DNA from 2 places in the Metabacillus sp. 84 genome. Region 2 is predicted to be linked to the other one. Evidence: a T-box and tRNA genes for the amino acid it is inferred to sense, from the RefSeq annotation. Region 2 holds a T-box; the other holds one or more tRNA genes.

Region 1 (5,529 bases), on a different contig from region 2:
TTATCCCGGAAAATAAAACGGACAACACCGCTGTTCTAAAGGCTGTGCAGCATCTAATGAAGAACGATGTGGAAGTTGAGCAGGCTGTAAAACCGTTTCGTGCAAAGGGCAAGCGCTACGAAAAAGGAACCTACATTGTTGATCTTAACCAGGCAAAGGCCGGTCTTGCCAACGCTTTCCTATGGGAAGGAGAGGACATCACTGACGATATTGATGCAATGTATGATATCGCAGCCTGGAACCTGTCTGAGCTTTGGGGCTTTGATGCGATTAAAAGTGAAGAGGAATTATCTGTTCAAACACAGGAAGTGAGTGAAAAAAGTGCACGCGGAAAATTGATTGGCAGTGGTCCCTACTTTATTCCGAATACATCTGTTCATCCAGTCCATCTAGTCAATTCACTCATAAAACAAGGAATTGCTGTTAATAAAGATCCCGATGGGAATTTTTACGCGGACGGAAAAGGAAAAGTTCTCAGGAAGGCTGTACGGAATTCCGGATTAACCTTACGCTCAAAACCAGTTCCTGAAGATGCAGAGCCGGTAAAAGAACATAAAGTTGCCATTTTAAAAGATGGCGGAATCGGAAAGGCTCAATCCCATTCAGGTACAAAACTTGCTCTGGAACGTCTCGGGTTCCATGTAACGGAAATTCATCCCAGGGACGCAGCCAAGCAAGGATTGAACGACTTTGACACCTTTATATACAGCGGAAGCAGCAGCCTTACTTCCTTTAATTTAAGCGAAGCAAATAAAGAATTCGGGTTATCAAGTGAAGAGGAGCTGAAAAAATTCAATAAAGAAATCAAGCAATTTGTGGAGCAAGGCGGTCATTTTATTGCGATTGGAGCAGGAGGGGCAGAGGCTGCCAAATCCGCAGGGCTGACAGCAGTGGAAATCAACAAAGGCTTCTCCAGCAGCAATGGAATTGTGAAAGTGGATTATCATTCAACGCCTCTCTCAGCTGGCTACAGCAAGAATGATGAGGGCTTCGTATATGGGCCAGTTTGGTTTTCCAGCACTGAAAATACAACCATTGCCGCCTCCTTTGCCAATGAAGACAGCTTTTTCACGGCCGGCCACTGGAAAGACCGTTCAGCAGCTAAAGGTCAGCCGGTTATTGTGCACGAAAAAGATAAGCAGGTCACTCTAATAGGAATAGAAGCTGGCTTTAGAAACCATACAGATTATTTGTTCAGACTCATCTCAAATGCCGTCTTTCATAATCAATAGGAAAAAGAGCATCGGTTCCGATGCTCTTTTTCGTTTCTGAGGAGAAAATAAGGCCGGGCTTTCCTGGCCGCCGCGAAATTTGACGAATAGTCGATATGTGGTTAAGTACGGTCGATTTAATAAAATTTCGGCCGATAAAAAATAATTTCGGCCGATATCGGCCGAAATTAGGTCGATAAAATACAATCTCGGTCGATATGATTCAATTGCCCCCTTGGCCAGCCAAAAAGCCAACTGAAACCATGTAATTGCTCAACTCAGGACCATTACGGGTGGCTTGCACACCCAAAGCGGCTTCCAGGCAACAAAACTTGCTTAAAATAATGACTAAAAAGACCGAAAATATTCTCTCCCAATCCGCTCAATCATCCTGCTCATTTTGCATCTACATCCAAGATTACTTTTCTCTTTCATTTCCATTTAATAGAACAAGAGACTGGAGTTCACTCCAGTCTCTTCCCGTTCATTTATTTAGGTCCGCCCGTATCATTCGTGATCATTTCATACTCGCCGATTTTATTTTGATAGTGGCTGTCTGAGTACACTTCAATCTCATGCTTTACCTGAAGCGTCGCCCCTGCCATTCTGAAAGACTTATGATCCTTTAAGTAAACGACTTTGTATTCACCTAAGACGACCATATTGACGAGACCGGCTAAATAGTTGCTCACGCTGGCTGTAGGAACACTCAAAGCAAATCCAAGCGTTTGAATGACTGCGCCCGCTGAGTATTTTTCAAACTTCGTACTTCTTCTCTCAATCCCGGCATCCACCCATTCATCTGAATAAACACCTTTAACCGCCGGCTGAACAGGCTTTTGGACTTCATTTGCACTTGCGGACCAAGGAAGAGCCAATCCTGAAAGCAACATCCCGGAAGCAATAAATGCTGTAAATTTGTTTTTCATGTTGTTCCTCCTTTAGTATCGTAGGTACACACTGAATACTACTCCACTTTTTTACAAAAATAAACGAAATTTGCCTATTTATTTAAAATTGAGAAAATAGCAGGGTTTTGTCTACTTATTGAACGCTTATTACGGTGAAGATCTTCGTATACTTTGATTTTTCAATAGATGGATTGGCCGAATTAAGTTTAGCTGCATAAAAAAAGAGCTGCCACAAAAGGCAACTCTTTCAACGTATGATTCCTACTGGGTTCGAACCAGCGACCTCTACCCTGTCAAGGTAGCGCTCTCCCAGCTGAGCTAAGGAATCGCAATATGTAATGACAGCCTCTTTCAGCTGACTTTCTCTATTATATTTCCACTCCGTTTGTCTGTCAACAAGTTATTCATTTAAATCGTGTTTCTTCGCTGCTTTTGCTACAATAGGTCTATCAATTGGGAGGAGGAATCAATAATGACGGTTAAAATTCAGGTGTTTTCTGATTTTGTATGCCCTTTCTGTTTTATAGGCGATACCCCGCTCAAGCAGGCTGTGGAGGGAAAGGATGCAGAAGTGGAGTTTATGCCTTTTGAGCTCCGTCCATATCCAATGGAAGCGATGTCTCCAAAAAGCGATTACATTCAGCAGGCTTATCAGCAGTCGGTACAGCCTCTAGCTAAGCGCTTTGGTGTTGAGATGGAGCTGCCGATGGAGCTGGACCCGGTTCCGCATACACATCTTGCCCATCAAGGCTACCAGTTTGCCAAGGAGCACGGAGAGGGACTCGCTTATGTAGATGCAGTATATAAGGCCTATTGGCAGGAAGGCTTAAATATTGGAGATATGAATATTCTGACCGGGATCGCTCGTGAGCTTGGGTTAAACGAGGCAGCATTTCAGGATGCAATTACAGGCGGGACGTATGTTCAAGACCACAAGGAAGCGCTGAATCATGCGCGATCAGCTGAGATCCAAGCGGTACCTACTTTCATTATCGGAAATCAAAGGCTTCAGGGACTTCATTCTAAGGAAGCGATCGAACAGGCTATCGAAGAACAGGCTGGCGGCGCAGCGAATCCAGGGAATGCCTGCGGACCAGAAGGCTGCTGAAATAAAGAGGGAGTGAATCAATCATGGCAAAGACGGAAGCCTTTACGGATGCCATTTATGATGCGATCGAACAGGTTCACGGACTGGATGACGGAAAGCAATGGACTTTAGATCGCGCAGGGAAGCTTGGCATAAAAGAGCACATACAGGAAATGAAAAAACATTACGAATCAAGCTACCGTGAGTTTGAAACATGGCTTACAGAGCTGCTTCAACAGAAAAAGCCTCCGGCTGAAATCGAGGCAATGCACTTTGCATTGTATGAGACAGACGATACAATAAGCTTTTACATAACGGGTGCAGAGGAATGGGATGAAGAAGGCGACTGGGCTTTTTCAAAGGATTACGCCCCGTTATCTGTGGAACAATATCTCCCGGTATTTGCACCGATTTATCAGATTTTAGAGGATCATTTGCCTGCCGGCTTATTCCTTGGCACAGTTTTGGTGATTAGTTATGTGAAGGAATATGTTAAGCTCAATGCCGGTCTATTTCCGGATGGAGTCATATTGGCTGCAGGATTTGATGGCGGAGACGTCATCGACTTTATGGAACTCTCATAGAATGAAACGGACTTCTTTGCGGAGGTCCTTTTCTTTTTAATGCATGCCTGTGGCCTCCTGAATTCTGGGTGATTAAGAACAGGAGAAAGAGCTGATGGATCCCATCGGCTCTTTCTCCCTTTTTCTTTCCTTAAAATTTCACAATTTCCCTTGCCTCCACAGGTCTCTTGGTATAAAGTGGATAAAATATCGATTTAGGGGGATTCTGATGAACAGAAAAGCAGCCATTCTCTTAAGCTCCACCGGAATCTCTAATCTTGGTGACTGGATTTATTTTATTCCTTTAAATTTGCTGGTCTATCAAATGACCGATTCGGCTGCAGCGGTTGCCGGGCTGTACATCATTCGTCCGCTAGCCGGCATGATGACCTCGTTTTGGGCTGGAAGCCTGATAGACCGCTATTCTCAAAGAAATCTGATGATCGGACTTGACTTTGCCAGGGCGATTCTGGTCCTGCTTCTTTTAACCACGCCTTCCCTTCCGGTTATTTATGCGCTCGTATTTGTGATTTGTATGGCGGATGCGTTTTATGATCCGGCAGCGTCTGCTTACGCGGTTAAGCTGATCCCTTCTGAAAGCAGGCAAGTGTTTAACTCTTACAAAAGTCTTGCCTGGTCCGGTTCTTTCATATTGGGTCCGGCTCTTGCGGGACTGCTGTTTATGGCTGGAAAGCCGGAGCTTGCCTTTGCTGCGAACGCTTTATCGTTTTCCCTATCGGGTTTGCTGCTTTTTTTCTTGCCAAGCTTGGAAATGAAGGCACATCCTCCAGGGAAAAATTTCTCGTTAGCTGTTTTGGCCAGTGACTGGAGAATGGTGATGAGGTATATGAAATCAGCGCGCAGTGTGATGGCTGTTTATCTCCTGTACAGCGGACTCATGATGATGGCAGCCGCTCTCGACTCTCAGGAAGCCGTATTTTCTCAGGAAATATTAGGGCTTTCCGAAAGCGCCTATGGCATGCTTGTAAGCATCTCAGGTATAGGATTGCTTACGGGATCCGTTATCAATAGATTAGCTGTGAACAGATTGCAGCCATCAGCATTGATTGGCTGGGGTGGCATGCTGATTGCGGGAGGCTATTTCATCTACTCCCTTTCCTCCTCCTTTTTATGGGCTGCCGCAGGTTTTTTCATTCTTGCTTTTTCTATGGCTTTTGCAAACACCGGAATCTGGACATTTTATCAAAACCACGTGCCATCGGACATAATGGGACGAGTGGGGAGTGCACTTGGATTGTTAATTTCCCTTTTTCAAATCGTTTGTGTTCTTGGGATCGGAATTTCCGGGGACTGGTTTCCGCTTAGGGCTGTGATCGTCTCGGGAGCCGCCGCAATGATTCTTCTTTCCATTCTTCTTCTGGCAGCAGTGATGAAGCCGCCCTCTGCGGCCACAAAAGCAATGTATGCTGCAGAAGAAGGGGCAAACTAAATTCAAATGGTTCCCTATTTCATTCAGACATACACCGTGTTATACTAAACCACTCAATGTTAAACAAACGGATGCAAAGAAAAATCTTCGCATTTCGAATAATTATAGAGGTGTATGCGAATGAACAAACGATGGACGATTGGCACAATCAGCGAATTTGTAAGGAAAAATTCTGAAAGCAAGCTTCTGACTGCGGAATATCATGGTTTCTCTCAAAAGCTGCTATTCCAATGTGCATGCGGCAGCCAATTTGAAAAAACCTTTACCAAATTCAAGAACAACAACCAGCGTAAGTGCGATGTATGCC
Region 2 (5,529 bases):
GCTTTGTCAAGAGAAGATGCATCTGATGCGGAACCGATAGAAGAACACGATCAGGCTTACCAGGAAATTTATGCTTTTAGAGGAGAAGATCAAGCTGTAATGGAGCATGAGGCGGATCCGTCTGTTTCTTCGAGGGATGAGGAATCCGATTATCCGGAGATTGAGGTGGAAGTCCGCAGGCAAACCCACGACTATCAGGAAATCCAGCCCCTTTTTGAAGAGGAAGGAGAACAGGTGCAGCAAGCGGAGCATCGTCCTGAGATGAAAGAAGCACGGGAGGCTGCAGACCCTAAAAGCGAGAACTCGCTTCTTCTGACCAAGCTTTTTGGCCGGGAAGAAGATGAAGAGCTGGCAAGGCTGAAAATCTGCATTGTCCAGCAGGGCGATACCATTGCCGGCATTTGTGAAAAGTATGAATGCTCGGCCCAGCAGCTGATCAGAGTGAACCATCTTCCGGAGGATAAAGAGGTTTTCGAGGGGCAGACGCTTTATATTCCTCAATATGCCGGCAGCAAGTAAAACGCAATAAAAGCTGAGGATGCTGCTCAGCTTTTTTTTCATATGGAAGGGGCTGCCCGGCTTTGGATGCAGCAGGCGTGCGCCACTACTAAAATAGGCGAGTGGGGAAAGCGAATGGAGGATTTTCAAGCGATACTCAGTCAATACCAGGTTAATCTGGAGTTTGCCGAGCAGCATAGTCCGAGGCTCGTAAAAGTGTATTCTCCTCAGGGGACATTTGCCTTGAAAACACTGAGGCCGTCCAGAGCAGACCGGTTTGCAGACAGGGTCCGTTCAGTCTATGATGCGGGCTATACGAGCTTAGTGCCCATTTACCGCAACATAAACGGGCATCTGGTCACAGCAGGAAGTGAAAATTATTACTATTTAATGCCATGGCTTCCCGATTCTCAAGCGGATGAACGGAGTGCAAGGCATGACTATTTGTTTAAAGAAGCCGCCAAACTTCACCGGCAAACCGTCAAGCAAGTGAAAATAACCGGTGAGGAGATGAAAGCCACCTATGAAACAGCCAGAAAGCAATGGGAAGGACAGAAGCAAGCCTATGAACAATACGTAGAAAAGTGCGAAAAGCAATGGTATCTGTCCCCATTTGAACTGCAGGCTCTCACGTATTATACAGAAACAGCCAGAGCGACCGATTTTGCAATTGAAAAACTGGAGGAATGGTACGAGTCAATGAAAGAAAATGATACAGCCCGGACCTCCTATATCCACGGCAGTCTGTCCGTCCAGCATGTTGTGTATGATTCAAACGAGAAAAGCTATTTGATCAATTTTGAAAAAGCGCACCGGGCCCCTCCGATGAATGATCTTTTGCAATTCTATTACAAGACATTTTACACCTATCCAATCCGATGTGAGGAGTGCGTGGACTGGTTCTACACCTATCAGAAGAACTTTCCTTTTGCAAAGGAGGAAATGCCGCTTTTCATCAGCTACCTTTCGTACCCTGAGTCCCTTTACCGCGCGGTTCTCTCGCCTGACCGGGATGGGAGGAGTACATCCCAGCTTCAAAAAAACAAGGATTTGATCAAAGCCTACTGGTATTTCAAAAACAACGAATACTTCGTGATGAGAATCGTCGATACAGAAAATAAGAAAAATGCCGAGGCTCAGGCATGATGAGGGGGAAACCCCTCTTTCTTGCGCCTAGAGCCACCCAAGATGAAAGGATAAGGCAAGAAAAATCAGAGCTGCAAGGAGGATGATATCAAAAGCGGTCGGAAAGATGAGGGTTCTGATTCCCTGGAAGATGGTGATCAGAAGAATAAACTGGACAGCAGTGACACGAATCTCTTTTACCCAGGGGGGAACTGTGTATGAATTAAATCGTTTTCGCAATGGTATTCACCTCCATCTTTGAGTTATAATCAGCATATGAACGATTTTCTCGCCTGTGCCTGCCCTGTTTGACGTATAAGATGATAAAAAAACGGGGAAGATGTTGACGAAAAAAACATTTATATAATACTATTATGACTAGAAGCATAAAAGGATATGATGAAAAGCTTGGATAGGGAAGAGTACAGGCACCCCGCGCCTAAAGAGAGAGAAATCATCAGCTGAAAGATTTCTCAGGAAAGCGGATCTGGAAGTCGCCCTTGAGCAGTGTTCCTGAACAGATGAGTAGGGAAGACCGGCGGAGGCCGTTAAAACATTTAAGAGCATGGGAAAGGGCTTTGTTTTCCCGTGAAAAAAGGTGGTACCGCGAAATCAGCTCCTTTCGTCCTTTTGGATGGGAGGAGTTTTTATTTTGTCAACTTTTAGGAGGAACCGGAAATGACCGATCATCAGCAGCCTAACCTGTCTACTAAATATGATCCGAATGCTGTAGAACAAAACCGCTATCAATTTTGGCTGGAAGGAAAGTATTTTGAAGCCGAAAACAATCAGGATAAAGAGCCATATACCATTGTGATTCCGCCGCCGAATGTAACGGGGAAGCTGCATTTGGGCCATGCATGGGATACAACGCTTCAGGATATCCTGACCCGCATGAAGCGAATGCAGGGCTATGATGTGCTATGGCTGCCCGGCATGGATCATGCAGGAATCGCAACTCAGGCAAAGGTGGAAGCAAAGCTTAAGGAGCAGGGAAAATCCCGTTATGAGCTGGGCCGTGAAGCCTTTTTGGAAGAAACGTGGAAGTGGAAGGATGAATACGCCTCCCATATCCGTGAGCAGTGGTCTAAATTAGGGCTTGGGCTCGATTATTCACGTGAGCGCTTTACCCTTGATGAAGGGCTGTCAAAAGCGGTTCGGGAGGTATTTGTAACCCTCTATAACAAGGGATTAATCTACCGCGGCGAATACATCATCAACTGGGATCCCGCTACGAAAACCGCTCTGTCCGATATTGAAGTCATCTACAAGGATGTTCAGGGAGCCTTTTATCACATGCGCTATCCGCTGACAGACGGTTCAGGACATATTGAGATTGCGACAACCCGTCCGGAAACCATGCTTGGGGATACGGCTGTTGCGGTCCATCCTGAGGATGAGCGATACAGGCATCTGATCGGCAAAATGGTGACTCTTCCAATCACAGGAAGAGAGATTCCAATTGTAGGCGATGATTATGTCGATATGGATTTTGGATCCGGAGCTGTTAAAATTACCCCTGCTCATGACCCAAATGACTTTGAAATCGGAAATCGTCATGAACTGCCGAGGATCCTGGTCATGAATGAAGATGGAACAATGAATGATAAAGCCGGAAAATACGAGGGCATGGACCGGTTCGCTTGCCGCAAGCAAATCGTCAAGGACCTGCAGGAAGACGGGATCCTCTTCCGCGTAGAAGACCATCCGCATTCCGTTGGCCATAGTGAACGAAGCGGGGCGGTAGTGGAGCCTTATTTGTCCACACAATGGTTTGTGAAAATGCAGCCGCTCGCTGATGCAGCCGTTGATCTGCAATCATCTGAGGAAAAAGTGAATTTTGTTCCCGAGCGCTTTGAGAAGACCTACCTGCACTGGATGGAAAACATCAGGGACTGGTGCATTTCCAGGCAGCTGTGGTGGGGTCACCGCATTCCTGCATGGTACCACAATGAAACAGGAGAAGTTCACGTAGGACATGAGCCTCCAATAGACCCGGAAAACTGGAAGCAGGATGAAGATGTACTGGACACATGGTTCAGCTCGGCACTCTGGCCGTTTTCGACGATGGGCTGGCCTGATACAGAATCCATTGATTATCAGCGCTTCTATCCGACGGATGTCCTTGTGACAGGCTACGATATTATTTTCTTCTGGGTTTCCAGAATGATTTTCCAAGGCCTTGAATTTACAGAACAGCGTCCGTTCAAGGATGTGTTAATCCACGGACTTGTGCGCGATGATCAGGGAAGAAAGATGAGTAAATCCCTCGGCAATGGAGTAGATCCGATGGAAGTCATCGGCCAGTACGGGGCAGACTCTCTTCGCTATTTCCTTGCGACAGGAAGCTCACCGGGGCAGGATCTGCGTTTCAGCTTTGAAAAGGTGGAGTCTACCTGGAACTTTGCAAATAAAATCTGGAATGCTTCCCGTTTTGCGCTAATGAACATGGATGGGCTTGCTTATGATCAGATTGATTTGACCGGCAAAAAATCAGTGGCGGATGAATGGATTCTGACTCGCTTGAATGAAACGATAGAACAGGTGACGAAGCTTGCTGACCGGTATGAATTTGGTGAAGTCGGCCGTGTTTTATACAACTTTATCTGGGATGACTTCTGTGACTGGTACATTGAAATGGCGAAGATACCATTATACGGAGAAGACGAAGCGGCAAAGCATACAACCCGGTCGATCCTCGCGCATGTGCTTGACCAGACGCTGAGACTGCTCCACCCGATTATGCCGTTTATCACTGAAGAGATCTGGCAGAGCCTTCCGCATGAAGGGGAGTCCATCACGGTTGCCAAGTGGCCTGAAGTCAGACAGGAGCTTTCCAATGAGCAGGCGGCAAGTGATATGAAGCTGCTGATGGAGATCATCCGTTCAGTAAGAAATATCCGGGCTGAAGTGAACACACCAATGAGCAAACAAATTCATTTAAAAATTAAGACAAAGCAAGAAGAAGTTTCCAGACAGCTGGAAAACAACCGCTCCTATCTTGACCGCTTCTGCAACCCGTGCACGCTGGAGATCGGGACAGACTTAGCGGCAGACGACAAGGCAATGACAGCCGTCGTAACCGGTGCAGAACTGATTCTGCCTTTAGAAGGGCTTATCAATATGGAAGAAGAGATTAAGCGTCTTGAGAAAGAGCTCGAAAAGTGGACAAAAGAAGTGGATCGTGTTCAGAAAAAGCTCAGCAACGAAGGCTTCGTAAAAAAAGCGCCTGAAAAAGTAATTCAAGAAGAACGCCAGAAAGAAAACGAATACGTAGAAAAACGGGATTCCGTTTTAGCCAGAATCGCTGAACTGAAAGGCTGAAACGTGTAGGGTGATCATCACAGAGATGATCACCTGCTTTTTTATTGTGATTAAAAGGAGCTTCCGGAAGCCGGAACGTCATTCTACTGAGGTGAAAAAAATGCTGAAAACATATGAAGAGACGCTGAATTGGATTCATTCAAGGCTGCGATTTGGGATTAAACCCGGATTGGAGCGGATGACGTATATGATGGAAAAGCTCGGGAATCCGCATCTGAATGTTCCGGTCATTCATGTAGCCGGTACAAATGGAAAGGGATCCACGGTTTCCTATATGAGATCTGTTTTAAATGAAGCCGGTTATCAGGTTGGAACGTTTACTTCCCCCTATATCGAGTCGTTTAATGAGCGGATCAGCATGAATGGAGTGCCTTTCAGCACCGGCGATCTCATTCATCTTGCGAATGGGGTAAAGCGTGTAGCAGAAAGAGCAGAAGCCGAATTGGGTGAGCACCCGACCGAATTTGAAATCATCACAGCCATGGCTTTTTTATATTTTGGTAGCGTCCAGCCGCCTGATTACCTTCTATTAGAGACGGGGCTTGGCGGGCGCCTGGATTCCACAAATATCGCAAAGCCGGT

The links. The T-box of region 2 lies ahead of ACQCV8_RS06435 (valine--tRNA ligase). A T-box ahead of a tRNA ligase gene usually reads a tRNA of that ligase, here a tRNA-Val.
Region 1: it encodes a tRNA-Val, which carries the amino acid that the T-box ahead of ACQCV8_RS06435 (valine--tRNA ligase) is inferred to sense. The anticodon was not compared.

Annotation. Positions count from the first base shown of each region.
Region 1 covers NZ_JBNILN010000018.1:27,077-32,605, reverse strand. The annotation lists gene ACQCV8_RS19095 (M14 family zinc carboxypeptidase) at 1-1,232, shown strand, start outside; gene ACQCV8_RS19090 (hypothetical protein) at 1,700-2,140, opposite strand; tRNA gene ACQCV8_RS19085 (tRNA-Val) at 2,378-2,450, opposite strand; gene ACQCV8_RS19080 (DsbA family oxidoreductase) at 2,595-3,230, shown strand; gene ACQCV8_RS19075 (hypothetical protein) at 3,254-3,793, shown strand; gene ACQCV8_RS19070 (MFS transporter) at 4,002-5,222, shown strand; gene ACQCV8_RS19065 (hypothetical protein) at 5,343-5,529, shown strand, end outside.
Region 2 covers NZ_JBNILN010000002.1:360,529-366,057, forward strand. The annotation lists gene spoVID (stage VI sporulation protein D) at 1-519, shown strand, start outside; gene ysxE (spore coat protein YsxE) at 634-1,644, shown strand; gene ACQCV8_RS06430 (hypothetical protein) at 1,672-1,863, opposite strand; T-box leader at 2,024-2,256, shown strand; gene ACQCV8_RS06435 (valine--tRNA ligase) at 2,302-4,947, shown strand; gene ACQCV8_RS06440 (bifunctional folylpolyglutamate synthase/dihydrofolate synthase) at 5,048-5,529, shown strand, end outside.